4 regions of the Streptomyces sp. NPDC058985 genome follow, and region 3 is predicted to be linked to each of the others. Evidence: riboswitches for the same ligand, from Rfam matches in the RefSeq annotation. Region 3 holds a riboswitch; each other region holds the start of a gene.
What was found. Region 3 has a riboswitch for cobalamin ahead of ACFW01_RS06015 (ABC transporter substrate-binding protein). Riboswitches for the same ligand answer to the same signal wherever they lie in the genome.

Region 1: another riboswitch for cobalamin. It lies ahead of metE (5-methyltetrahydropteroyltriglutamate--homocysteine S-methyltransferase); the one in region 3 lies ahead of ACFW01_RS06015 (ABC transporter substrate-binding protein).
Region 2: another riboswitch for cobalamin. It lies ahead of ACFW01_RS23090 (hypothetical protein); the one in region 3 lies ahead of ACFW01_RS06015 (ABC transporter substrate-binding protein).
Region 4: another riboswitch for cobalamin. It lies ahead of ACFW01_RS23540 (cobalamin biosynthesis protein); the one in region 3 lies ahead of ACFW01_RS06015 (ABC transporter substrate-binding protein).

Annotation. Positions count from the first base shown of each region.
Region 1 covers NZ_JBHYJX010000049.1:54,017-60,931, forward strand. Annotated here, with positions in the region: gene ACFW01_RS31830 (aspartate/glutamate racemase family protein) at 458-1,183, shown strand; gene ACFW01_RS31835 (GntR family transcriptional regulator) at 1,311-1,985, shown strand; gene ACFW01_RS31840 (peptidoglycan-binding domain-containing protein) at 2,132-2,653, shown strand; gene ACFW01_RS31845 (GNAT family N-acetyltransferase) at 2,697-3,626, opposite strand; gene ACFW01_RS31850 (hypothetical protein) at 3,798-4,232, shown strand; cobalamin riboswitch at 4,306-4,527, shown strand; gene metE (5-methyltetrahydropteroyltriglutamate--homocysteine S-methyltransferase) at 4,699-6,915, shown strand, end outside.
Region 2 covers NZ_JBHYJX010000027.1:94,674-101,588, reverse strand. Annotated here, with positions in the region: gene ACFW01_RS23100 (ATP-grasp domain-containing protein) at 1-444, opposite strand, end outside; gene ACFW01_RS23095 (cysteine synthase family protein) at 441-1,463, opposite strand; gene ACFW01_RS23090 (hypothetical protein) at 1,460-2,383, opposite strand; cobalamin riboswitch at 2,518-2,683, opposite strand; gene ACFW01_RS23085 (non-reducing end alpha-L-arabinofuranosidase family hydrolase) at 2,895-4,361, opposite strand; gene ACFW01_RS23080 (endo-1,4-beta-xylanase) at 4,982-6,412, shown strand; partial or broken gene ACFW01_RS23075 (DUF2399 domain-containing protein) at 6,584-6,915, shown strand, end outside.
Region 3 covers NZ_JBHYJX010000005.1:81,806-88,720, forward strand. Annotated here, with positions in the region: gene ACFW01_RS06000 (DUF4190 domain-containing protein) at 157-570, shown strand; gene ACFW01_RS06005 (ABC transporter ATP-binding protein) at 601-1,413, opposite strand; gene ACFW01_RS06010 (FecCD family ABC transporter permease) at 1,410-2,519, opposite strand; gene ACFW01_RS06015 (ABC transporter substrate-binding protein) at 2,516-3,541, opposite strand; cobalamin riboswitch at 3,579-3,759, opposite strand; cobalamin riboswitch at 3,884-4,007, shown strand; gene ACFW01_RS06020 ((2Fe-2S) ferredoxin domain-containing protein) at 4,070-4,465, shown strand; gene ACFW01_RS06025 ((2Fe-2S)-binding protein) at 4,490-5,179, shown strand; gene ACFW01_RS06030 (SpoIIE family protein phosphatase) at 5,189-6,915, opposite strand, start outside.
Region 4 covers NZ_JBHYJX010000028.1:78,828-85,742, forward strand. Annotated here, with positions in the region: gene ACFW01_RS23535 (cobyric acid synthase) at 1-789, opposite strand, end outside; gene ACFW01_RS23540 (cobalamin biosynthesis protein) at 786-1,751, opposite strand; cobalamin riboswitch at 1,852-1,992, opposite strand; gene ACFW01_RS23545 (hypothetical protein) at 2,129-2,350, opposite strand; gene ACFW01_RS23550 (inorganic phosphate transporter) at 2,385-3,614, opposite strand; gene ACFW01_RS23555 (class II aldolase/adducin family protein) at 3,839-4,516, shown strand; gene ACFW01_RS23560 (alpha/beta hydrolase) at 4,951-6,078, shown strand; gene ACFW01_RS23565 (hypothetical protein) at 6,247-6,915, shown strand, end outside.

The sequences.
Region 1 (6,915 bases), on a different contig from region 3:
GCAGGTGTGGCGGGTCCGGTCGCCGGCGTGGCGGACCGGGCCTGCTCCCCCGCCACGGACCGGGCCTGCCTCCCCCGCCGCGGACCGGGCCCCCGACCGTCGCGGACCACGTCCACCGCGGGCACGGGGCACTGCGGGGCGGGGCGGGGCGAGTTCCCCAGCGGGCGGGGCAACTCGCCGCAGGACGGGCCTGCTCCGCCGCGCGACGGATCAGGCCCTCCGACCGCGCGGACGCCGCCCCGGGCACAGGGCACGTTCGCCGCAGGCACCCGACATTCCGCCGAGACGACGACGCACCCGGCCCTCCCCACCGGCCCCGCCCCGGACAACAGCTCCGCCTAAGGGACGGATCAGGCCCCCTCACCACCGCACACCACCCCCGCACGGACACTCCGTCGCCGCCGCGCACGTCCTCCCGCCAGCCGGGAACCGTCCATCCGAGCAGAAGGCCCCACCCATGCGCATCCTCGTGGTCAACGTCAACACCACGCAGTCCATCACCGACGCGATCGGCAAGCAGGCCGCCGCCGCGGCGTCCGAGGGCACCGAGATCGTGCCGCTGACCCCGGCCTTCGGCGCGGAGTCCGTCGAGGGCAACTACGAGAGCTACCTCGCCGCCGTCGCCGTCATGGAGACCGTCCGGGCCCACCCGGAGCCGTTCGACGCGGTGATCCAGGCGGGCTACGGGGAGCACGGCCGCGAGGGGCTCCAGGAACTGCTCGACGTACCCGTCGTCGACATCACCGAGGCCGCGGCGAGCACCGCCCAGTTCCTGGGCCGCCGCTACTCCGTCGTCACCACCCTGGACCGTACGGTCCCGCTGATCGAGGAGCGGCTGGAGGTGGCGGGACTGAGCGCGAGGTGCGCCTCGGTGCGCGCCAGCGGGCTGCAGGTGCTCGAGCTGGAGCGGGACGAACAGGCCGCCGTGGACGCCATCACCGAACAGGCCGCCCGCGCGGTCGAGGACGACCGGGCCGAGGTGATCTGCCTGGGCTGCGGAGGCATGGCCGGGCTCGCCGAACGCGTGGTGGAACGGACCGGGGTCCCCGTGGTCGACGGCGTCACGGCCGCCGTGACGGTCGCCGAGTCCCTGGTCCGCCTCGGCCTGTCCACGTCCAAGGTGCGCACCTACGCGCCTCCGCGCGCCAAGCGGATCGTCAACTGGCCCCCGCGGGTGGGCTGACCCGTCGCCGACTCCTCCCGCGCCCCGGCCGGCGGCCGGCTCCGGGGTATTCTGACGGGCCGCCCGGCCGCCGCTCCGCACGGCGCGTTCGTGCGGCTCGGAACGGGAAGAGGGACGAAGGACGGCGATGGCTGCGTCAGAGGGCTTCACGCCCGAGTCCGAGCGGGTCACGCGACAGCTGCGCGACGAGATCGTGGACGGCGTGCGGCGACCGGGGAGCCGCCTGGTGGAGCGGGAGCTGGCCGAGGCGCTGGGCGTGAGCCGGCTGCCCGTCAGGGAGGCCCTGAGGACGCTGGTGTCGGAAGGGCTGGTGACACCGCGGCCGCGGTCCTGGGCGGTGGTGCGGGAGTTCACCACGAGCGACATCGCCGACCTCGACGAGGTCCGCTCGGGTCTGGAGACCCTGGCCTTCCGGCTCGCCGCCGGTCGGCACACCCGCGAGGGTCTCGAACGGCTCCGTGCGACGGTGGACGCCGAACTCGACGCGGCCCGCGCCGACGACGCGGTGGGAGCCCGCCGGGCCGCCGCCGACTTCCACCAGACGGTGATCTCGCTGGCCGCCAACGAGTTGCTCAACGAACTCGAACGGGTCCTGCGCAGCCGCCTGCGCTGGCTCATGGGCCAGCACGACGACCTGATGGCCGTCGCCCTGGAACACGAGGCTCTCTATCAGGCCATCGCGGAACGCGACGTGGAGCGCGTCCAGGAACTGGTCCTGCACCACCTGTCGACGAGCCGCAGCGCGGCCCTCGGCCACCACGCGCGGGAGCGAGCGCGGCGCGACGAGAGGCCGCAGAGCTAGCCAGTACTGCAACGGTGTGCATCCTGAAGGCACCGCCATCAGGCATCGAAGCCTTACCGAGCCCGGCGGCGTCACCTCGAACCGGTGCACGACTGACCAGGTTCCGTGCACACACGGCAAAGCCTTGAGGCCGCGAGGATCCTAGAGTGGCTCAGCAGGTCAGGGACGAGTTCCTCACCGCCAAGACTCCGGGAGACGCTTTCATGATCACACGTCCGACTTCACGAGCCCCACGCGTGGTGGCGATCGGTGCCCTCACAGCTGGCTTACTCAGCGGGGCCATGGCGGTCGCACCCTCCGCGACGGCAGCATACGCCGGGCAGTGCAACAGCAACCAGGTCACATCATCAGGGGTCACCCCCGGGTACTCCATCACCCGGCCGGCATATCAAACCGGCACCGGCAGAACCGCCAACTGCTGGATGGACTACGGCAGCACAGGATCCGGCGTCAGCTGGCTCCAGTTCACCCTCAATTCCTGCTACGGATTCAACCTCGCGACCGACGGCGACTTCGGGCCGGCCACGCGTGATGCCCTCGCGACCGCCCAGGGACGGGAGAACATTTCTGCCGACGGCCAGTACGGCACTCAGAGCTCCCGGTACCTGAAGTTCCCGCGGTACCGAAACATCAACGGCGATCGCAGCGGCTGCGAATCGATCAACTGACCCGCCATCATGCAGAGGACGCCACCGGGTGCCGCACCGGGTGTCAGCCGATGACGGCCTCCCAGGTGTCGACCGCGAAGTGGACGGTCATGCCGTTGCGTCCGTAGAGCCGCGGTGCGCCCGTGGCGTTGGCCGTGTCGACCCCGAGGCCCACCGTGTCCCGGCCCCGCGCGGCGAAGTGCGCGAAGGCGTGCCGCAGGAGGAATCCGCCCAGGCCCCTCCCCCGTGCCTCGCCCAGCACGCCGAGGGCGCGGATCCAGCCCATGGCCTCGCGGTCGTCCCGGGCCAGCAGGAAACCGGCGTCCCCCAGGTCGTCGGTGGCGGCGATCCACACCAGGGACCAGTCGAGCCCCTCGGCGTCGATGTCGCTGAGCCAGAGCCGGTAGGGGCGCGGCTGGAAGTCGAAGTGGCCGGCGAACGCCTCCTGGTACAGCTCGTGCACCCGGACACGGTCCGCCTCCGTCGCGCAGGCACGCACGCTCACCCCGGCCGGGGCCCGCGGCGGCAGGTCGGCCGCCGGGTCCACCGCCCGGCGCAGGACGTGGTGGGACCGGACGACCCGCCAGCCCCGCTCCGCGAGGAGCGCGGTGTCGGTCGTGGGCCGGGCGTTGAGGTGCAGGTGGACGACGGCCCGAGCGGCCCCGTTGGTCCGTGCCTTGGCGAGGGCGCGGTCCTCCATGGCGGCCAGTAGCCGCAGGCCGGTGTCCTGGTGGCCGGGGAGCACGTAGTGGTCGATGTCCACGCGCTCGCCGCCGGACTCGTCCCACAGCAGCCCGTACGCCACCAGCAGGCCGCCGTCGAAAGCGAGCCACGAGTCCCGGGTCAGATCCGTCTCGGGATGCTTCAGGTCGGCCTCGACGGTGTGCTGGTCGGTCTCGGGGCGGCCGATCTCGATCCGGTCGATCTCGTTGAGGAGACGGGTGATGGCGGGCGCGTCGGCAAGGGTGGCCGGCCGCAGGTCGGCGGTGGACATGCGAGCAGGATCGGGGGCGTCGGCCGGTGTCCGCAACGGAGTTTCCGCCCCTCCACGCGGCTGAGGACCTACCCGGACGCGGATCGGCGCGACGGGTGGACGTAGGTCCGCGGACCGGGGGCATACGGGTGTCCTGAGGCCTTCTCCGTCGCCGACCCACGGGAGTCTCCTGTGACACCGAGCCTGCGCACCGCACGCGGGTGCCGTGCCGCCGCCGTTCTCCTGCTCGTCGCCGCCTGGTACGGGGGCAGCCACCACCCCTGGCTCGCCCTGCCCGGTCTCTACGCCGCGGGGGTCATGGCCTGGTGCGCGGCCCGGGAGGGAGCCGAGCACCGGCGCAGGACCGTCCTGGCGCGCCGGGCCGAACTCCTGGCCCGGCCGCCTCATGTGCAGCCGGTCGGCCTCGCCCCCTGCTGCGCCTTCTGGCGGCACTCCGACGGCGCCGTGCACGGCCCGGAGTGCACCCGCCCAGCCGCCGCCCGCGTCCCCGTGAGTGCCGACTGCTGCGAGGTGTGGTGGACCTCGCTGGGCTCGGCGCACGACACGGCCTGCCCGCGGCACGCCGACGCGCCGGAGCGGGACCGGAACGACTGGGCCCAGCAGTAGTCCGCCGGCGGCGTGTCCCGTCGCACCGTCCGCATGCCGGACGCATCCGGCCTGTTCCGGGGCCGGCCCCGGTAGGGTGAACGGTGCAGCTGGTTCGCCCCGTCCGCCAGGCGGGGTGTCGTAAGAGGGAACCCGGTGGGAATCCGGGACTGCCCCGCAGCGGTGAGCAGGAACGACCGCCGTCATACGCACTGGGTCCGACGTACCGGGCCCGGGAAGCGACGGCCAGTAGGTGTCCTCCGGACGGAGGGCGTGCCCGCGAGTCCGAAGACCTGCCAACTGCCCGCGTGCGGACCATTCCGTGCGCGGACATCCCGGTGACCTCGAGGGCGGGTCGGCGTGCACCAGACGGAGGGACCGTGCCTTTGCCGCGCGGGGTAGTCACCGTCCGGTGGTCAGCCGCGACCTTCGCGCTCTCGTCCCGTCTCCCGGGATCTCAGGGATTCATCTCGCGAAGGAGATCTCCGTGACAGCGAAGTCCGCAGCCGCGGCAGCACGGGCCACCGTGTACGGCTACCCCCGCCAGGGTCAGAACCGTGAACTGAAGAAGGCCATCGAGGGCTACTGGAAGGGCCGCGTCACCGCCGACGCCCTCCACGCCACCGCCGCCGAACTCCGGCGGAACAACCGGGAGCAGCTCGCCGACGCCGGCATCCACGAGGTGCCCACCGGCGACTTCTCGTACTACGACCACGTCCTCGACACCACGGTCATGGTCGGCGCGATCCCCGAACGGCACCGCGCCGCCGTCGCCGCCGACGCGACGGACGGCTACTTCGCGATGGCCCGCGGCACCCAGGACGTGGCGCCGCTGGAGATGACGAAGTGGTTCGACACGAACTACCACTACCTCGTCCCCGAACTCGGCCCCGACACCGTCTTCACGGCCGACTCCACCAAGCAGGTCGCCGAGCTGAAGGAGGCCCTCGCGGAGGGCTTCACCGCCCGTCCGGTCCTGGTCGGTCCTGTCACGTACCTGCTGCTCGCCAAACCCGCTCCCGGCGTGCCCGCGGACTTCGAGCCGCTCACGCTCCTGGACCGGCTGCTTCCCGTGTACGCCGAGGTCCTCGCCGACCTGCGTGCGGCCGGCGCCGCATGGGTCCAGCTCGACGAACCCGCCCTCGTACAGGACCGCACCCCGGCCGAGCTGAACGCCGCAGAGCGCGCCTACCGTGATCTCGGCGCCCTGCCCGACCGTCCGAAGCTGCTGGTCGCCTCGTACTTCGACCGGCTCGGCGACGCCCTGCCGATGCTGGCCAAGGCACCGGTGGACGGGCTGGCGCTGGACTTCACCGAGGCCGCCGCCGCCAACCTCGACGCGCTCGCCGCCGTCGGTGGACTGCCCGGCAAGCGCCTGGTCGCCGGTGTGGTCGACGGCCGCAACATCTGGATCAACGATCTGCAGAAGTCCCTGACCACACTCGGCACCCTGCTCGGGCTCGCCGACCGTGTCGACGTCTCCGCCTCCTGCTCCCTGCTGCACGTCCCGCTGGACGCGGCCCTCGAGCGGGACATCGACCCGCAGATCCTGCGCTGGCTCGCGTTCGCCCGGCAGAAGACCTCCGAGATCGCCACGCTCGCCAAGGGCCTCGCCCAGGGCACCGACACCATCACCGGCGAACTCGCGGCCAACCGCGCCGACCTCGCCTCCCGGGCCACCTCACCCATCACCCGCGACCCCGCCGTCCGCTCCCGTGCCGAGGCCGTGACGGACGCCGACACCCGCCGTTCCCAGCCGTACGCCGAACGGGCCGCGGCCCAGCGCGCCCACCTCGGGCTGCCCCTGCTGCCGACCACCACCATCGGCTCGTTCCCGCAGACCACCGAAGTGCGCACCGCGCGCGCCGACCTGCGCGCCGGGCGCCTCGACGAGGCCGGTTACGAGGAGCGCATCAAGTCGGAGATCCAGGAGGTCATCTCCTTCCAGGAGAAGACCGGAATCGACGTCCTGGTGCACGGCGAGCCCGAGCGCAACGACATGGTCCAGTACTTCGCCGAGCAGCTGACCGGCTACCTCGCCACCCAGCACGGCTGGGTCCAGTCGTACGGCACCCGTTACGTCCGGCCGCCGGTCCTGGCCGGTGACATCTCCCGCCCCCAGCCGATGACGGTGCGCTGGACGAACTACGCCCAGTCCCTGAGCGACCGCCCGGTCAAGGGCATGCTCACCGGGCCGGTCACCATGCTCGCCTGGTCCTTCGTCCGCGACGACCAGCCCCTCGGCGACACCGCCCGCCAGGTCGCCCTCGCCCTGCGCGACGAGGTGAACGACCTGCAGGCCGCCGGCACCTCGGTCATCCAGGTGGACGAGCCCGCGCTGCGGGAGACCCTGCCCCTGCGGGCCGCCGACCACGCCGCCTACCTGGCGTGGGCGACCGAGGCGTTCCGGCTCAGCACGAGCGGGGTGCGTCCGGACACCCAGATCCACACCCACATGTGCTACGCGGAGTTCGGCGACATCGTCCAGGCCATCGACGACCTCGACGCCGACGTCATCAGTCTGGAGGCGGCCCGCAGCCACATGCAGGTCGCCCGGGAACTGGCCGCCCACGGCTACCCCCGCGAGGCCGGACCGGGCGTCTACGACATCCACTCCCCGCGTGTCCCGAGCGCCGACGAGGCCGCCGACCTCCTGCGTACGGGCCTGAAGGCCATCCCGGCCGAGCGGCTCTGGGTCAACCCC
Region 2 (6,915 bases), on a different contig from region 3:
GAGCGGCAGCCCCGCCTCCTTCAGCAGCAGCCCGCGAGCCTCGCGGTCCGGGTATGCGCCTTCGACGGCCCTCGCCCGGGTGAGACCCGCATCGTGCAGCCTGTTGCGTACGGCGGCCTTGTCCCGGGTCAGCCGCAGGACGGCTGGGTCGAGACCGGGCAGGCCGAGGCGTTCGGCGAGGGCGGCGCCGCTGAGAGTCCAGGTGTCGGTCGAACTGATCAGACCGCCCAGCCGCGGGATGCGGCGGAGCAGCGCGGTGACCCGGTCCACGTCGAAGGTGTCGGTCACGACGACTTCGAGGGCGCCGGCGGGCAGCCGGTCCAGTTCGTAGGCGTAGTAGGCGGGATCCCGGGTGAGGAGCACCAGGCGCTCACCGAGCCGGTCGGCGGCGCGGACCAGACGGCCGAGGCCGAAGGTCAGTGACTCCAGGCAGGCCACGGTCATGCGGCACGCTCCTTCCGGTCGGCCGGGCAGCCGGTGCGCCGCCACGTCATCCTCGACCAGGGCATGGCCATCTCCTCCGGAGTGCGGACCTCGACGGGTTTCAGCGCAGCTGGTTCCAGAGCCTCGGAGTGCCTGGCGAACACGCGCTCCACGTAGCGGTGTCCGGTGTCGGCCCCGATCACCAGGTGCAGTCGGTCGGGATGGCGGCGGCCCTCGTACGTCGCCGTGAGGTAGCCGGCACCGGTGGACAGCCCGGCGAACACCGCGTGCTCGCGCAGCAGGGCGACGGCACCGGACATGGCGTGGGTGAAGTCCAGCCAGTGCACGGTGTCGTAGAGATGGTGCCGGACGTTGTCGAAGGCGATGGACGAGCCGATGCCCGCGATGATCGCCTCGGGATCGTGATGGTCCTGGCTGCCGAAGGTGACGCTGCCGAAGGGCTGGACGCCGACCAGGCGCACCGAGGGGTCCGTGCCGCGCAGGCGCTCGACGATGCCGCCGGTCGAGGCGCCGGAGCCCACACCGCCGACGACGGTCAGCGGTGTGTCCGGGAACTCCGCCGCGATCCGGTCGGCGACCTCCTGGTAGCCGAGGTAGTGGACGTCGTCGTGGTACTGGCGCATCCAGTGGTGTCCCGGACGCTCGGCGAGGATCTCGCGCACCCGTCGCACCCTCAGTTCCTGGTCGAGCTTGAGGTTCCGCGACGGTCTGACCTGTTCCACGGTACTGCCGAGGATCTCCAGTTGGGCGAGGGTGGTGGCGTCGACCGTGGTGGAGGCGACGATGTGGCACCGCATGCCGTACCGGTGGCAGGCCAGGGCGAGGGCGTAGGCGTAGATGCCGCTGGAGCTGTCGATCAGGGTCTGTCCCGGACGGACGGTGCCCCGCTCCAGCAGATGGCGGACGGCGGCCAGAGCCGAGTAGATCTTCATCGACTCGAACCGCAGCAGGACCAGCCCGTCGGTGAGCCGGACGAGGTCCGGTGCTTTCAGGGCGTCGGCGATGTGGGGGTGGATCACCCGTAGCCTCCTTGGGCGAAGGTGCACTGGTGGCCGAGCGAGCGGAAGAACGCGGAGAGGTCGGACTTGACCCGGGCGCCCGGGCGCGAGGCGAAGAGATACCCGGCCAGGCAGCCGGTGTGGGCGACGAAGACGCCGTCGGCGCCGAACCGCTCACGATGGGCCTGCAGGCTGCCGAAGGTGGCCTTGGGCAGAACCTCCTGGGACAACGCGGCGCTGACCGACGCGGCACGGGCGACGGCGGCCGGGTCACCCGAGTCGAAGCCCTTCACCAGATCGGTCAGACACCGCTGGTACTCCTCGCCGCGGCGCCGGTAGTGGTCCAGCAGCAGGGGAGTGACGGCGGCGGTGTCCACCGTGCCGGGTTCCGTGACGTAGGCGGTGTGGAAGCCGAGATCCGGTCCCAGCCGCCGCACGACCCGGTGCCGGCCACTGAGGTACAGGGCGAACTCGTCGAGGAAGACGCTGTCGGAGCGCTCGATCCGCGCGAGGACGCCGCGGACCACCTCCGTGTCGTACGGCAGGGAGAAGACGCGGAACAGGCAGCGCAGCGTCGCCACGATGTCCGCCGTCGAACTGGCCATCCCCACGCCCACCGGCAGTTCGGAGTGGGTGTGCCAGTCACCGGGGGGCAGCGTGAGGCCGTAGTGGTCCAGGAAGAGCCGGACCGCCTCCACCGACTTCTTCCCGAGCGGCGGTGCGTGCGGCGGAGGGCCGGCCGCCGTCCTCGGAGTGAAATAGACCCACGCGTGGCGGTCCACGGGAAAGGACACCACCGCGATCTCGGGATCGGCGCCCACGCGCAACGGGCCCTGGTACAGCTCACCCAGAGTGCCCTGGCAGACACCGGACACCGTGCCGCCGTCCACGTCCGGCTCCCGGGGGCTGTACGGCCGACGCGAACCGGCTGGGTCCCGCACACCATCCTCCTCCGTACCGGGCCTTGAACGCCGACGGGGCAGGAGGCGCGGCCACCCGTACGACGTACGACCGCCCGTACCGCCGACCCAGTCCACGAGGTCACGTGCACAGCCCGCGCGGGACGCGGGCGCAGTGGCAGGTCTTCGGACTCGCGGGCACGTCCGCCGGAAGGGCGGACACCTACCGGCCGTCTCTTCCCCGGCCCTGACGGGGGCCCAGTGACATCGACGGCTTCCGTTCCCACTCACCGCTGCGGGACAGCCCCGGATTCGCACCGGGTTCCCTCTTGCGTCGCACCACCGGGCGCCCGGTCGGGCGGGAGGCGCGAACCGACTGCGGACATCAGCGTAGGGGGCCTCCCACGCCTGCGACAGTGCGGCTTCGACGGTTGTCCTGAATGTGGAGGGCGGCACGAACAGTGTCCCCTGTTCGGTTGTGGTGGCGGCTGTGGCCGGATAACGACTCTGGTGACCGCGCTGCCCGCAGTTCGTGCAGGATCCGCGTCTGCCGTCAGCGCTGCAGGGTCAGCAGTCCCGGACGGTAGGGCAGGAGGCCGTAGTCGCCGCCGGAGTTGGGGCTGCGTCCCTGGTAGAGCAGCTGCAGATTGCAGGGATCGACGGTCATGGTCTGATCGGGGCTGGTGCGGATCAGTTCGCCGTGGCTGATGTCGTTGGTCCAGGTGGCGCCACTGTTGGCCTTGCCGGCGAAGGGGTTGCTCTCGGTCGCGGCCTGGGGGGTCCAGGAGCCGTTCAGACTGGTGGCCGTGAACGAGCGGAAGTACCGGCCCTGTGAGCCGATCGCCTCAACGATCATGAGATAGCGGTTCTGGCCCTGCAGTTTGTAGACCTGCGGGGCTTCGAACAGGTTGTTCGTCGTATCGCTCATGATCACCGTCGAGGTCGAGCCGAAGCTGCCCGGGAAGTTCCCGATCGGCATGGCGGCCCGGTAGATCTTGCCGTTGTCACCGGCGAAGAACAGGTACATGTTCGTGCCGTCACCGATGAGTGTCTGGTCGATGGGGCCCGTCCCGGAGCCGGAGATGCTTCCGGAGAAGAGCACCTGCTCGGACGACCAACCGTTGGGGTTGGTGGGATCACTGGACGTCCGGTAGGAGAAGGCGGTCCCGCCCCACTGGTAGGCGAGCACCCAGATGTTCTTCGGCGCGAAGTAGAAGAGCGTGGGTGCGACGGTGGAGTTGTTCATCGTGTTCTGGCCGGCCGAGGCCATCTCCGGCCAGTTGGTGAACAGGCCGAAGTTCATCGAACCCCACCTCGTCCCCGTGTCATGCGTGGTGGCGTAGACGAGTTGTCTGCCGTTGTACGGGGCGACGGTGAAGTCCTTGAGCGAGACCCACCCCTGTTTGGGCTGCGCCAGCGCGCCCGTCGACGTCCAGCGGTAGTTCGACGGGAGGTCGCACGAGCCAGGGGTGCCTGCGCCGACCTCGACGAGCCGCCACTGCTGGTTGGTACCGCCCCAGTCGTCGTACTGGACGATGTTCGCGTTGTCGGCGGTGGAGGCGCCCTGTACTTCGAGGGCCTTGTTGCTGTGGCGCGAGACGAGCCTCACGTAGCCGTCCGGGCCGTCGGCCAGCCGCCACTGCTGGTTGGCGCCGTTCAGGTCGGTCCACTGGACGATCGAGCCGCCGTTCGCGGTGGACCAGTTGTGGACGTCCAGGACCTTGCCCGAGTGGCGGGACTTGACGCGGTAGTAGCCGTCTCCGGAATCGACGAACTGCCACTGCTGCTGGCTCTGGTCGTTCCTGGTCCACTGGGTGATGCGGGCGCCGTCGCCGGTCGCCATGTTGTAGACGTCCAGGGCCTTGCCGCTGCTGCGGTTGACCAGCACATACGAGGCGTTGGGGTCTACGGTCGCCGCCTCGGCGGGCTGGGCGCCGAGGAAGGCGGCCACCAGCAGCAGGGGCGCGAGAACCCCGAGTACGCGTCTTGGGCGGACCGGGAACGGGTGGCGAAGCCACATCAGGGGGCCTCCTTTGGGGGCGGGGTGGGGCGCCGCCGATGAACCCTGGAGCGGCAGCCGCGCCGGGCGCAGAGGATTCGAAACTTTCGCTTCGCTCTCGGATCTGTGACGCCACAAGCTAGGAAGGCGCGGTCCCCCGGTCAAGGTCTGTCGCCGATCTGTCCGCAAACAGCTCCTCCCCGAGTGTGATGAGCGCGCGCGTCACCTGCGGATCACCAGGTAGTTCGCGAAAGCGGCTCGCTGGTGCTGGGGTCCGCCGACCTGAACGGGTTTCCGAAATTTTCGATTTGACGGCGGAAATATTTCCGACGCAAGAGGATTGACGAGTCACCGTCAACCCCTCAATCATCTGTCTGGTAACTCGACCGAAGACCGAGATATCGAACAGCGCGGGATCGGGGCGGGCTGCGCCGTATGCAGAGCCGCGCACACCTGCCCCAACAAATCCGCGCGCCGAGACACCTGCGCCACTCCGCATGTCGTCCCCATGAGGCTCGCACCGGCACCCGGCGTACGTCACTCGGCGGACGACCGGGCCCGTCCGTGCCGATGGAGACCCTCCCGGGTCCCATGCCCCCGATGCCCGGTGACCCCGTTCTTCCTGCCTTGGAGGCACAGCCATGGGCTCATATGCCCTTCCCGGACCCGTTGTCCGGCGGAAAACCCGCGTTCTGCTGCTGGCGTTGGTCGCCGGCGTCCTGGGAGTGGTCGCCGCACTGGTCGCGCCGCCGCCCGCGCAGGCCGCCGAGAGCACGCTCGGTGCCGCGGCGGCGCAGAGCGGCCGCTACTTCGGCGTCGCCATCGCCGCGAACAGACTGAGCGACTCGACGTACGCGACGATCGCGGCCCGCGAGTTCAACTCGGTGACGGCTGAGAACGAGATGAAGATCGACGCCACCGAACCGCAGCGGGGCCAGTTCAACTTCACCGCCGCCGACCGCGTCTACAACTGGGCGGTACAGAACGGCAAGGAGGTGCGCGGCCACACCCTGGCCTGGCACTCCCAGCAGCCCGGCTGGATGCAGAGCCTCAGCGGCAGTGCGCTGCGCCAGGCGATGATCGACCACATCAACGGCGTGATGAGCCACTACAAGGGCAAGATCACGCAGTGGGACGTCGTGAACGAGGCCTTCGCCGACGGAAGTTCGGGAGCGCGACGCGACTCCAACCTGCAGCGCACCGGCAACGACTGGATCGAGGTAGCCTTCCGCGCCGCGCGCGCCGCCGACCCGTCCGCCAAGCTCTGCTACAACGACTACAACGTCGAGAACTGGACCTGGGCCAAGACCCAGGCCATGTACGCCATGGTGCGGGACTTCAAGCAGCGCGGGGTGCCGATCGACTGCGTCGGCTTCCAGTCGCACTTCAACAGCGGCAGCCCCTACAACAGCAACTTCCGGACCACCCTGCAGAACTTCGCCGCCCTCGGCGTCGACGTGGCCGTCACCGAACTCGACATCCAGGGTGCCTCTGCCTCGACCTACGCCAACGTGGTCAACGACTGCCTGGCCGTCTCGCGCTGCCTCGGTGTCACCGTCTGGGGTGTGCGCGACAGCGACTCCTGGCGTGCGGAGCAGACGCCGCTGCTGTTCAACAACGACGGCAGCAAGAAGCCCGCCTACACCGCCGTCCTCAACGCACTCAACGGCGGCTCCACCACACCGCCCGCGGACGGCGGAACGATCAAGGGCGTCGCTTCGGGCCGTTGCCTGGACGTGCCCGACAACAGCACCACCGACGGCACCCAGCTCCAGCTGTGGGACTGCCACAACGGCGCCAACCAGCAGTGGACGTACACCGATGCCGGTGAGCTCAGGGTCCACGGCGACAAGTGCCTGGACGCCGCGGGCACCGGCAACGGCGCCAAGGTGCAGATCTACAGCTGCTGGGGCGGCGACAACCAGAAGTGGCGCCTCGACTCCGGCGGATCCATCGTCGGCGTCCAGTCCGGTCTCTGCCTCGACGCCGTCGGGGGCGCCACCGCCAACGGCACCCTGATCCAGCTCTACTCCTGCTCGAACGGCGACAACCAACGCTGGACCCGGGCCTGACCGGCGCGGCGCCAAGACACCGCTGACGGCCGCGAGGGCCGCCGCCGCCACGACGGCGGCCCTCGCGAAGGGCACGGCACGGCACTGCATGGCTTGGAGCGGGTGACGTGCTCGGTCGCGGAGTACTCGGCTTTCCTCGCGATTGTGGTGCGGGAGTCGGGAAGGCCGGCCATGTGCCGGTGTGAGTCCTTCAACAGAGCAGAGGAACCGGGAGTTCCTTCGCGTTTCGTACGTCAGCAAGCGGTCAGCATGAGTGCTTGTTCGGTCTTGACGCCAGACGAGGGGCGCCGTGCGGTCGGGTGTGGGCCGCGGCCTCGACCACGCGTGGGTTCTCGCAGACGTGGACCGGGGTGCCGGACCGGCATGGCCAGGGTCAGGGTGCGTAGTTCGCGCACCACGGTGACTTCGACTGGCCCGGCATCGCCCTGGCCAAACCGGGTCATACAGCGGTACGCGGCCCAGCCGTGGCGCATGCGCGCGGCCGACTACGAGTACCTGGCGAC
Region 3 (6,915 bases):
ATGCCGATCGACCAAGGCGGCCGGAGCCCGGCCGCCGCTCCGTGCATCCGGGGCGCCGGCGCCGGATCCGGCCGCCCGAGGCATCCGACGTCGACATCGGGGCATCCGGCACGTACGGCAACTCAACCGGTCGGAAACAGAGATGAGAGTGACGACGTGTCGTTTCCCGAACACCCCGCATCCTCCGGCGACGCCCACCAGACGCACCACGACGCCGGCATGAGACGCTCCAACGGCATGGCGGTCGCCGCCCTCGTCCTCGGCATCCTGGCCGTCCTGCTCTTCTGGACCGTCATCGGCGGTGCCCTGCTCGGCCTGCTGGCCCTGATCTTCGGCATCATCGGCGCGCGCCGGGCACGCGGCGGACGGGCGCCGCGCCGTGGGATGTCCATCGTCGGCGCCGTACTCGGCGCGCTCGGTCTGATCGCCTCCGTGGTGATCATCGCGATCGGCGCGTCCATCCTCAACTCGGACGAGTTCAAGGACTTCGACGACTGCGTCCAGCACGCCGATTCACAGAGCGAACGGGACGCCTGCGCCGACGACTTCGAGCGCGACGTGAACAACTGACGCGGCCCGCTCGCGACGAGGCCGGCCGCGTCAGCGCGGCCGCGGTGCCAGGAGGTCGCCCGGACGCTCGCCGGGCACGAACGTCACCTGGGGGGCGCCCGTACGCGGATGCACGCTCACCTCTCCCACGACCCCGTACACGTCGGCCAGCAGCGACGGCGTGAGCACCTCGGCCGGCGGGCCCGAGGCCACGACCTCCCCCTCGCGCAGGACGTGGAGGCGGTCGCAGTAGTACGCGGCCAGGTTGAGGTCGTGCAGGGCGACCAGCACGGTCGCCGGCAGCCGCCGCAGCACGCCGAGGACGTCCAGCTGATGGCGGATGTCGAGGTGGTTGGTCGGCTCGTCGAGGACCAGCAGGGCGGGCCGCTGGGCGAGAGCGCGGGCGATGAGGACCCGCTGGCGTTCGCCGCCGGAGAGCCGGTCGAAGGGGCGGTCGGCCAGCCGGCCGGCGTCCACCGCGGCGAGGGCGTCGTCGATGATGGCGGCGTCCTCCGCCGTGTCGCCGGCCAGCATCCGCTTGTGCGGCGTGCGGCCCATGGCCACGACCTCGCGGACGGCGAGGTCGAAGTCCGCGGCCGAGTCCTGCACCACGGCCGCCACCGTGCGCGCGAGTCGCCGCGCGGGCATCGACCAGGTGTCGGCGCCGTCGACGCGGACCGTGCCGGTGTCCGGGCGCAGGACGCGGTAGACGGCCCTCAGCAGGCTGGACTTGCCGCTGCCGTTGGGACCGACCAGGCCGATCACCTCGCCGGCCGAAGCGGTCAGCGAGACGTCGCGCACCAGGTGGTGTGCTCCGGCGGTGAGGGTGACGCCCTCGACGGACAGGTCGGTCGCGGCGCTCATGCTCCTCCTCGGTCGGTGCCGCGCCGGGCGTCCCGGCGCATCAGCCACAGGAAGAACGGCCCGCCGCACAGCGCGGTGAGCACGCCGACCGGAATCTCCATGGGCGCGGCGACGGTGCGTGCGGCGATGTCGGCCCAGATCAGGAAGACCGCTCCGGCGAGCGCGGCCGTGGGCAGCACCCTGCGGTGGTCGCCGCCGACGAACAGCCGTACCACGTGCGGGAGGATCAGGCCGACGAAGCCGATCGGGCCGGACGCCGCGACGAGTACGCCGGTGACCAGGGACAGCAGCACGAACATGCGGGCCCGGAAGCGGGCGACGTCCAGGCCCATCGTGGTCGCCGCCTCCTCGCCGGCCAGCAGCAGGTTGAGGTTGCGGGCCTGCACCAGGAGCACGCCGATGCCCAGCAGCACGGCCAGTCCCGGCAGCCACAGGGTCTCCCAGTTGACGCCGCCGAGACCGCCCAGGGTCCAGGCGAGCACCGCCCGGGCCTCGTTGCCGCGGTCGGTGGTGAGCAGCAGCAGGTCGAGGACAGCCGTGAGCACCGCCGCGATCGCCACCCCCGACAGGACCAGGCGCGTCGAGGTGATGCGCCCGCCGGTGCGGGCGGTGGCGTACACGATCGCCAGGGCGCCGAGGGCACCGGCGAACGCGGCGGCGGACAGCGACAGGGGACCGAGGAAGCCGACGCCGAAGACGATGACCGAGACCGCGCCGAGGGAGGCGCCGGAGGAGACGCCGAGCAGGTACGGCTCGGCGAGCGGGTTGCGGACCAGCGCCTGAAGGGCGGTGCCCACCACCGCGAGACCCGCACCGGTCACCGCTCCCAGCAGGACGCGCGGCGCCCGTACGTCGAGGACGATGGTCTCCCGCGCGCGGGACCAGTCCGGTTGGGTGAAGTCGGCGCCCAGGGCGTGCGTCACGATGCCCCAGACCTGGCCGGGCGGCACCTGGACCGAGCCGATGGCCAGGCCCGCCGTCGCGGAGGCCACCAGCAGGGCCGCCAGCGCGAGTGACGTCCCCGCCATCGTCGCACGCCCCGCCCGGCGCGACCGGGCGGCCGACGGGTCCGGTTCGGCTACCGCCTTGGTGGCGGTGCCGGTCACCGGAAGCTCTCGGGGTGCAGTCCGCGGGCGAGGTCACCGACCGCGTACGCCGACCGGATGCCGACCAGGGTCGCGGTCAGCGGCAGGACGACGAACCGCTTGTTCTTGACGGCGGGGACGTCGGCGAGGGCCGGCTGGGAGAGCAGGAACTTCTTCTTCTGCTCGACGCTGCCGGCTCCGGCGTAGTCGTAGATCGCGATGACCTCGGGCCTGCGCTCGACGACCTGTTCCCAGGAGACGTCGCCGAACACCTCGTCGAGGTCGCCGAAGACGTTCTCGCCGCCGGCCAGCCGGATCAGGTCGGTGCCCAGGCCCTTGCCGCCCGCGGTGAAGGCGCTCTTGTCGCCGCTGTCGTAGACGAAGACCGGCACCTCCGGTTCGCCCTTCACGGCGGCGGACGCCTTGGTGACACGGCTCTGCAGGTCGGCGATCAGCTTGTCGGCCCGGTCGGGGACACCGAAGATGCTCGCCACCGTACGGATCTCGGCGTAGGTGTCCTTCATCGTCACCTGCTTCTCGCCGCAGTACTCGCGGTTGAGGTAGGTGTCGATGCCGGCGTCGGCGAACGCCTTGCGGGAGCGGCCCTCGTTCTCGTCGAAGGCGCTGCCGTAGCCGCCGTAGACGAGGTCGGGCTCGGTGTCGAGGATCTTCTCGAACGACGGTTCCCGCTCGGCGAGTTCCGGTATCGCCTCGTAGTCCTCCTTCAGCTCCGGCAGGACGGCCGAGTCGGGGAAGGCGGTGCCGACCATGCGGTCCTTCAGACCGAGGGCGAGCATCAGCTCCGCGGGGTGCTGATGGATGGTGACCACCCGGGACGGCGGCTCGTCGTACGTCGTCTTCACGCCGCAGTTGTCGATGGTGACGGGGAAGCCCGCGGGGGACGACGCCGATGCCGAACCGTCCTGGCCGGCGTCGTCGGCGCCGCCGGACGAGCCGCACCCGGCGGTCACCAGGGCCGCCGACAGGGCGAGCGCCGCGGCCGTGCCGCGCAGGCTCCGGCGGCGTCGGGCAGGGGAGAACAGGGCTGACACGTAAGCCTCCTGGGGAGTCCGCGCTCCTCGGATCGGGCCCGCGACAGGCCAGTGTCCTGACTCCCGGGGCCGATCGCCCCCGGCTGCCCGCCCGGTGGGCGCGGGGCAGGCCGAGGGCGTGACGCCCGGTCACAGTGGCGGGACCGTGCCGGATTCGCACCGGCTTCCTGTCTCCCGTCGCGGCTATGACCTGGCGATATTACGTTCCTTTGGGCCGGGCGCAAAGCGCGGGTGGTCAGCGGGCACGCGGTGCCCGTACACGGAGCGAGGCCCCGCTGACAGCTGCCGGGACGGGATGCGAGGATGCCCGGAGCAATTGGGCGACGGCGGCCCGAGGAAGCCGGTGCGAATCCGGCGCGGTCCCGCCACTGTGATCGGCGAGCGAGCCCCCACACGACCACTGCCCGACCGGGTGGGAAGGGGTGGGGCGAGCGACGACCCGAGAGCCAGGAGACTCACGCGGTCGCCTCCTCGACGGACCACCGGGGCGGATCTCCCCGGGGAGAGGGACGATGCCGTATGCCCGCCCACACCGGCCCGGCCGAAACGACGCCCGGCGCACCCGCGGACCCGACGCCCGCACGCGTCGTCGTCTGCAGGGACTGCTGCTGCGGCACCCCGAAGATCATCGGCGTCGACCACGCGGCGCAGACGGCGCGGCTGCGGGCCCGGGTGCCCGTGCGGGTGTCGGACTGCCTCGACGTGTGCGAACAGGCCAACGTGATCGTCGTCCAGCCCTCCGCGGCGGGCCGCGCCGCCGGCGCCCGTCCCGTCTGGCTGGGACTGGTCAACGACCCCGACGCCACCGAGGACATCGCCGACTGGGTCAGCGCCGGCGGCCCCGGCGTCGCACCGCGGCCCGACATCCTCGACCTGTACGCCATCACGCCCCCGCGACGGGGCCCGGCCTCCTGACTCAGCGCTCACGAGGAGCAACCGGTGTGCACAAACGATCAGGCGCCGCCCGCCGACGTCACCGCGGCCCTGCACGACGCGGCCGCCCTCGGGGGCTTCTTCGTCCTGCGCGTCGGGGGTGGAGACACGGGCTGGCATCCGGTCGGCCACTCCTACGCGCGGGGTTTCACCGACCTCGCCGAGGCCGTCGCGCACCGCCACCGCGCGCCCGAAGCGCGGATCGGCGTGTCCATCGCCCACCTGGGTCACGCGGCACGACTCTGGTCGCCCGCCCTGGCCTGCGTACTCCTGCACGGCATCGTCCTCGACCTGAGCCGGCTGGAGCGGGCCGACGACGGCCCGGCCCTGCGCCTGCCCTGCCCCGCCGGTCTGCGCGGCGGCGGGGCACGTCCGTCTGCCGCCCTCGCGCTGTACGAGCAGGTGACGGCCCACCTGGAAGCGCTGGCCCAGGGGCTCCGGGTCAAGGTCGCCCCACGGCTGCTGGACGGCAACGCCGCCTCGGCGCTCGTCGAGGCGGCCCGCGCCCTGCTGGCCGCGCACCCCGCACTGCGCGAGCCGCTCACCGCCCTCACCGCCGAACTGCTGAACACCGGACGACTCGCGGGCACCGGAGAGATCACCGGACCGGACCTCACGTTCCGGCGCCGCAGTTGCTGCCTCTACTACCGTGCGCCGAACGGCTCGAAGTGCGGCGACTGCTGTCTGGCGGGGTAGCCGGGGCGCTCACGGCCCGTCGGGGTCCAGCGCGTTCAGGGGCTGTTCCGTCCAGATGACCTTGCCCTGCGCGTGGTACCGGGTGCCCCAGCGCCGGGCGCACTGGGCGACGAGGAACAGGCCGCGGCCTCCCTCGTCGGTGGTGGCGGCCATGCGCAGGTGGGGTGCCGTGCTGCTGCCGTCGGAGACCTCGCAGATCAGGCTGCGGTCGAGCAGCAGCCGGACACGCACCGGTTCGGCCGCGTGCCGGATGGCGTTGGTGACCAGCTCGCTGAGGATCAGCTCGGTGGTGAACGCCGTCTCCTCCAGGCCCCACTCCGTGAGCCGGCGCGTCGCGTCGGCCCGGACGCCGGCGACGGCCGAGGGGTCACGCGGCACGTTCCATTCGGCGACCCGGTCGGCCGGGAAGGCCCGGGTCCGGGCCACCAGGAGGACGATGTCGTCGTCGGGCCGGTCGGGGAGCAGCGCGTCCAGCAGCACGGCACAGGTCTCGTCCGGCGTCCGGTCCGCGCCGGTGAGCCGCCTGCGGAGCAGGTCGAGGCCCGCCTCGATGTCCCGGCCCCGGTCCGTCACCAGTCCGTTGGTGAACAGGACGAGCCGACTGCCCTCGGGAAGCCGGAACTCGGCCGGGGTGAAGGGCAGGCCACCGAGGCCCAGCGGAGGGCCGGGCGGCAGCTCGGGGAAGTCCACGCTGCCGTCCGGGCGGACGACGGCCGGCGGCGGGTGCCCGGCGCGGGCCATGGCGCAGTCACCGGAGACCGGGTCGTACACGGCGTAGAGACAGGTGGCACCGACGATGTCCGAACCGCTGCTCGTCTCGGTGCGGTCCCGGTCGAGGCCGGTCACCAGTTCGTCGAGGTGGCCGAGGAGTTCGTCGGGAGCCATGTCGAGCCCGGCGAAGTTCTGCACGGCGGTCCGCAGCCGGCCCATGGTGGCCGCGGCGTGCAGACCGTGACCTGCCACGTCGCCCACCACGAGGGCGACCCGCGCGCCGGACAGCGGAATCACGTCGAACCAGTCGCCGCCCACGCCCGCCTGCGCCGGCAGGTAGCGGTAGGCGACGTCGAGGGCGTTCTGCACCGGCAGTCCGTGCGGCAGCAGGCTGCGCTGCAGAGCCACCGCGACGGTGTGCTCGCGGTGGTAGCGCCTCGCGTTGTCGATGGCGACCGCGGCCCGCGACGCCAGTTCCTCGGTGATGGACAGGTCCTCCCGGGTGAACGGCTCCGAGCCCGCACCGCGCCAGAAGTTGGCCACGCCGAGCGCGACGCCCCGGGCGCGCAGGGGAACGGAGACCAGCGAGTGGATGCCGTAGGCGAGGACCCGGGGCGCGCGGTCGGGATCCTGCAGCTGCCAGCCGGCCTCCGCGCCCAGGTCCGCGACCAGAACGGCGTGTCCGGAGGCGAGGCCCGTCGTCGCGGGAGTACCGGGCCGAATGGTCATCGCCTCGCCGACCGGGATCAGCGGTGCGTCGTCGCGGACACCGTGCAGGACCACGCGGTGCATGACCAGGTCGCCCGGGGCGGCCTCCTCGCCGCGCATCACCGCCTCCAGCAGTTCGACGGTGACGAAGTCGGCACACTGGGGCGTCGACGCCTCCGCCAGTTCCTCGGCGGTGCGCACCACGTCGAGTGTGGTGCCGATCCGGGCACTGGCGTCGTAGAGGAGTTCCAGCCGCTTGCCGGCGCGCTCCGCCCTGCTCCGCTCCCGGTGCACCTCGGTGGTGTCCCGCAGGGTGG
Region 4 (6,915 bases), on a different contig from region 3:
GACCCGCAGCACGTCCTCGCCGACCGGCGGCGCGACCGCGGACTCGCGCACCGTGCCGCGCAGCGAGACCCGCAGCCCGTCCTCCTCGTCGATGCCGAGCCCGTGCCGGAAGGGCAGCACCCCGTACGTCCGCCGCCCGGTCAGCCCGTGCAGCATGTCGAGGCCGGGCTCCAGGAGCGACACGTCGCCGCGGAACTTGTTGACGAGGAAGCCGGCGACCAGCGCCTGGTCCTCGGGCGCGAGCAGCGCCACCGTGCCGAAGAAGGAGGCGAAGACGCCCCCGCGGTCGATGTCGCCGACGACCAGCACGGGCAGCCCGGCGCCCCGCGCGATCCCCATGTTCACGATGTCGGTGCGGCGCAGGTTGATCTCGGCCGGGCTGCCCGCGCCCTCGCAGATCACCGCGTCGTAGGTGCCGCGCAGCTCGGCCAGCGAGTCGAGCACCGTGCCGAGCAGCCGCTCCTGCCGCCCGCCGTGGTAGCCACGGGCACTCATCTCGCCGACGGGCCTGCCGAGCAGCACCACCTGGCTGCTGCGCTCACCGCCGGGCTTGAGCAGCACCGGGTTCATCAGCGCGGTCGGCTCCACCCGGCAGGCCTGGGCCTGCATGGCCTGCGCCCGCCCGATCTCCGCGCCCTCGCGCGTCACGAACGAGTTGAGCGACATGTTCTGCGCCTTGAAGGGCGCGACCTTCACGCCCTGGCGCACCAGCCAGCGGCAGATCCCGGCCGTGACGACGCTCTTGCCGGCGTCGGAGGTGGTGCCGGCGACGAGCAGGCCACCGTTCATGACGTACGTCCCTTCCTGACGGCCCCGCGCACCAGCAGCCGCGCGCCCGCGCACACGACGAGCGCCAGCCGGCCCACGCGCCGGGAGAGCCGTGCGGCCCGTTCGATGTCGCCGGAACCGGCCCGGACGGCGCGCCCCGCCGCCCCGTTCAGCACGGGCCGGTGCTCGACCCGCCCGCCGTAGGAGAGCGTCCCGCCGAGCCGCACCCCGAGGGCGCCCGCGAAAGACGCCTCCACGGGACCGGCGTTGGGGCTCGGGTGCCGTCCGGCGTCCGCGCGCCAGGCCCGTACGGCGCCCCGCGGATCGCCGCCGGCCACGGTGGTCAGCAGGGCGGTCAGACGGGCGCCCGGCCAGCCCGCGAGGTCGTCGAGGCGGGCCGAGGCCCAGCCGTACCGCCGGTAGCGGGGCGACTTGTGGCCGACCATGGCGTCCAGGGTGTTCACCGCCCGGAAACCGAGCAGCCCCGGCACTCCGCCGACGGCACCCCACACCAGGGCGCCCACCACCGCGTCCGAGGTGTTCTCGGCGACCGACTCCACGACCGCCCGCGCGATCCCGTCGGCGTCCAGCGACTGCGGGTCCCGCCCGCACAGGTGCGGCAGCCGCGCCCGGGCCGCCTCGACGTCCCCGGCCTCCAGCGCCCGGCCGACGGCCAGGGCCTCGCGCGAGAGCGACGTACCGCCGACCACGGCCCAGGTGGCCGCGCCGGTCAGTGCGACCGAGGCGGCGGGGGAGCGGCGCACGGCGTGCGCGGCGGCCGCGCCGAGGGCGGTGGCGCCTCCGGCGCACACGAGGGCGTGCAGCGCGCCCCAGCCCCGGTGGTCACGCCACAGCACCCGTTCCACGGCACCGGCGGCGCGGCCGAACGCGGCGACCGGATGCCCGCGGCGGGGGTCGCCGAGGAGGAGGTCACCGAGCAGGCCGGCGGCGGCGCCGTACGCGAAGACGCGTCCGCCACGCACGGGTTCAGCCGGTCACACGGGCGTGGGAGCACCTGGTACTGAACGTCGATCGGCAGCCGGGCATCGCGTCGCGTCCTCACTCAGGGTGTCCACGCCCTGGTTCGAAGAGTCCGGCGGTGAGAGTTCCTGGCTACCGGGGTCTGCTCCCCGGTCACAGTGGCGGGACCGCGCCGGAATCGCACCGGGCTTCCTCTCCTGCCGCCGTAGATGGCCCCGGAAGTCCACCACGGCGCGAGAACACCCGTCAACCTGGCGTTGACCTGCGGCGGGGGAGTGTGCGAAGCCCCACACACGGGTGGTGTGCGCCGGTACACGAAGGGCGGGGCGCGGGACGGTCCGAGTCCGTCCCGCGCGCCGCCCCCGGGGTGTGCGGCGGGTCAGGCGACGATCAGATAGATGCCGTACGCCACCGCCGCCGCGCAGGCCGCGAAGCACGCGTACGCGCCGGTGACCGCGAGGGCCGCGGAGCCGCCCTCGGCGGTGGCCCGCTCCTGGCGGCTGAGTCCGACGATGCCGAGGGTGAACAGGCCCACCAGGGCCACGGTGGCCACGAGGCTGACGCCGAAGACGGAGCCCAGTGCTGCCCAGTCGATGCTCATGGGGGTTCGCTTCCTTCGTACCCGGGACGCGGGCTCAGACGGTGGTGGCGGCCGACGGGGTCTTGGCCTCGGACGGATCGGCCGGCAGCTCCTCGGCCAGGTGCGCCGGGGGCGGCGAGACGGCGGCCATCGCCGTGGTGACCACACCGGCCGACTCGGGCTCGTGGGGGTCGACGACGTTGGTGTGGTCGACGACCTCGCGCCGGGAGAGCTTCCAGATGGCGGCGCTGGAGGCGACCAGGAAGACCGCGACGCAGGCCGTGCCCCAGTCGCCCATGCGGCAGACCCACTCGGCGATCGCGGCGACCAGGGCCGCGGCCGGCAGCGTCAGACCCCAGGCGACGAACATCCGGGTGGCCGTGGACCAGCGCACCACGCCGCCCTTGCGGCCGAGGCCCGCGCCCATCACCGCACCGGAGACCGAGTGCGTGGTGGAGAGGGAGAAACCGAGGTGCGAGGAGGCCAGGATGACCGTCGCCGCGCTGGTCTGGGCGGCGAAGCCCTGCTGGGGCTGGAGGTCGGTCAGGCCCTTGCCCATGGTGCGGATGATGCGCCAGCCGCCGAGGTAGGTGCCGAGCGCGATGGCGATGCCCGCGGAGAGGATGACCCACATGGGCGGGTCGGAGTCGGGGGCGAGCGCGCCGCCGGCGACCAGGGCGAGGGTGATGATGCCCATCGTCTTCTGGGCGTCGTTGGTGCCGTGGGCCAGCGAGACCAGCCCGGCGGAGGCGATCTGCCCGGCGCGGTAACCCTTGGCGGCGGCCTTGCCGTCGGCCCGGCGGCCGAGCCGGTAGGTCAGCCGCGCGCCCAGCAGCGCCGCGACACCGGCGACCAGCGGGGCGGCGATCGCGGGGATCAGTACCTTGGTGACGAGCGCGTCGCCGTTGACCGCGCCGACGCCGGCCGAGGCGACCGCGGCACCGATCAGACCGCCCATCAGGGCGTGCGAGGAACTGGACGGGAGGCCGACCAGCCAGGTCAGCAGGTTCCAGAGGATCGCGCCGACCAGGGCGGCGAAGATGACCTCGGGACGGATGCCGGTCTCGTCGACGAGACCCTTGGAGATCGTGTTGGCGACCTCCACCGAGAGGAAGGCGCCTACAAGGTTGAGGACGGCGGACATCGCCACCGCCACCTTGGGCTTGAGCGCACCGGTCGAAATGGTCGTTGCCATCGCGTTCGCGGTGTCGTGGAAACCGTTCGTGAAATCAAACGCGAGTGCGGTTACCACCACAATCGCGAGGATCAGCGAGAAGCTTTCCATTTACCCAGGCAATCGTTCGAGGTCATTGGCTGGACGAACGTAGGTAACCATGGTGAACGGAAGATGAACTGGGCAGGGCGTCACGGTGACCGGAAGCGGGGCCGCCGCGTCCCTGTGCGTGGCCGTCCCGGTGCTCTCCGGAGACGTCCCTGGCAGGATCACCGCCAGACCGGTCGGCGACGTGCCGGGAGAGGCGCGGGAGCGCTCGTGAGGAGACGGTGACTGTGACGTATTCGCGGGCCGGACGGGCTGCCCGTCCGGACGAGGAGCGGGCCTGGACGGAACTCGTCGCGGCGGCCCGGCGCACGGTCGCGGACGGGCTCGTGGTCGGTACCTCCGGCAATGTCTCGGTGCGCGTCGGCGACACGGTCCTCGTCACCCCTTCGGGTGTGCCGTACGACCGTCTGGCCCCGGGTGACGTGACCGGCGTCGCCCTCGACGGACGACAGGTGCTCGGCACCCTCGTCCCCACCAGCGAACTGCCCCTGCACCTCGCCGTGTACCGCGCGGACGACGCCGCCCGGGCCGTCGTCCACACCCACGCCGTGCACGCGACGGCCGTCTCGCTGCTGGTGCCCGAACTGCCGCCCGTGCACTACATGGCCGCCGCGCTCGGCGGCCCCGTCCGGGTCGCGCCCTACGCCGCCTACGGCACCGACGAACTGGCCCGCTCCGCGCTCGACGCCCTCACCGGCCGCACCGGCTGCCTGCTGCGCAACCACGGCACGCTCACCTACGGCACCTCCCTCGACCAGGCGTACGACCGCACCGCCCAGCTGGAGTGGATGTGCCGGCTCTGGCTGACGGCCTCCTCGGTCCCGGGCCGCACCCCGTCGCTCCTGACGCCGGGGCAGTTGGCGGAGGCGGCGGAGCGGCTCCAGGGGTACGGGCAGCAGGGCTGACACGGCGCGTGCCGGTCCGTTCCGGGGTGGTGGCGGGGCGCACCGTGTTCCCGGTTACGGCGGTGGCGGGGCGGGTGCCTCTGAGGGGTGTTGTCGGCTCCGGGTCGCTGTCGGTCGGTTGCCGGGGGGCTCGGAGGGGCCGAGTGGGCCGGCGGAGCGGCAGGGTGGCCGGCCGGGCTGACGCGGCGCGTACCCGGGCCGTTCCGGGGGGACCGTGTTCCCCGGTACGGCGGTCGCGGGGCGGCGGGGTGGCTGCGCGGGTGGCCGGCCGGGCTGACGCGGCGCGTACCCGGCCCGTTCGGGGGTACCGGCAGCGGGACCGCACCATGGCTCCCGGCCCCGGCGGACAGGCGGAAGGCGTCCCTGACGGAGCGCCGTCACCCCCCGTCCACCGCCCACTGGCCGCCCGAGGACTCCACCAGGAGACTGGCCCCATGCGCACTGTCACAGCAACGGCCGCCGCCCTCACCGCTGCCCTGGCGGCCGGCGCAGCGAGCGTCGCGGCCGGCCGGCTCGCCAGCGACGCCGCGCTCAAGGCGCCCCCCGGCCGGCCGCTGCCCACCGAACCCCGGCTCACCGTGCACGGCACCGCGGCCGGCCGGATCACCCTCACCCGGGACCTGGCCGCGCTGCGCCCCGGCCGCTACGGGCTGGCGGGCGACGGCTCCCACGCGGTCGTCGGCCCGGTACTCGACGCCGCCGAGCACGGCGCCGACACCGTCGTACGCCGCCTCGAACGCGTCACGCACGGCACGCTGGAGGCCGGGGACCGCGCCTGGTTCACGCCGAACCTCTACGTCGGCAACCCGGGCAGCGCCCTCGACCTCGACCACACCGACGTCCAGATCCCGGGCGAACTCGGCCCGCTCCCGGCCTGGTTCGTGCCCGGGGCCCGCCCGACCTGGATCATCGCCGTACACGGGCTGGCCGCCACCCGCGAACACGTCCTGAACCTGCTGGCACCCCTGCACGACCGCAGCGTCCCGGTGCTCGCCCTCGCCTACCGCGGCGACGTCGGCGCGCCGCCCTCGCCCGACGGGCTGCACCACTTCGGCGAGACCGAGTGGCGCGACCTGGACGCGGCCGTCCGCTACGCCCTCGACCACGGCGCCCGCCAGGTCGTCCTGCTCGGCTGGTCCACCGGCGCCACCATGGCCCTGCGCACGGCCGCCCTCTCCGGCGTGCGCGGGCGCATCGCGGGGCTCGTCCTGGACTCCCCGGTCCTCAGCTGGGAGACCACCCTGCGCGCCCTCGCCGCAGCCCGCCGCACCCCCGGCCCACTCCTGCCGCTCGCCGTCCGCGCCGCCCAGGGCCGCGCCGGACTCCACGCCGACCACGACACCGGCACGGCGGGCCTGCACCGCCCCGCCGTCCCCACGCTGATCTTCCACGGCCCCGGCGACGCGGTGGCCCCCTGGCGGCTCTCCCGGCGGCTGGCCGAAACCCACCCGCGGCTGGTCGCCCTGCACACCGTCCGGGACGCCCCGCACGGCGCCATGTGGAACGCCGACCCCGACGACTACGAAGAGAAGCTCCGCCGCTTCATGACCCCCCTGGTGTGACCCGGCACTGCGCCGTCGCAGCGGGTGATCCTCCGGTTCCGTTTAGCGCCGTACCAGTGGCCTGATCCGGTGCCCGGGCAGCGCGCCCGACCCCCGACTCCGCCCTCCCCGGCGGCCGTCGGGGCATTCCGTTTGGGTTTTCGGACCGTCAACCGGAAGACTGCACCCGTGACGTCCCGTATCCCGCGCGACTCCAGGCTTCGACTCGTCCGCCCACGACCCCTGGCCGCCGCCCCCCAAGCGATCAACCAGCGGCGTCCGCGCCGCCCCGCACCGCGCCCCCCGGAGGGCACACCGGCCCGGTCGGAGCTGGCCCGCATGGCGCGTTCCGGTCTGGCCGGCGCGGCCCGCGTCGCCCGCTGGGCCGACTCCGCGCTCGGCCCCGGCCGCGGCAGCGCCACCGCCGACGGCAAGGCCACCCTCTCCGACGCCACCGCCGACCAGGCGGCCCGTGAACTGGGCCTGACCACCGCGCAGGTCCGTGCCGACTGGGACACCGCCCGCCTCGCCGGACTGATCGAGGTGCACGGCGGCACCGCCCGCCCCGGCTGGCGGCTGCGCGCCTGGAACCGTGACGACAGCGCGGTGCTGCGCGGCTGGGTCGCGCTCTTCGACGCCTGGTCGCTCGCCCACCCCGAGCCCGCCGGTGAGGAGCCCGCCGCCGTCGCCGAGGTCGTCTCCGCGATGCCCCAGGTGCTCTCCTTCCTCCAGCTCTCCGCCGGGCCCGTCTCCGTGGACCAGCTCCTCGACCTGCTGGAGCAGCGCGTCACCGAGCTGCGCACCGAACGCTGCGAGGTGCCCTACGGCCCCCGCCTGGAGCCCGGCACCGAACCGGCC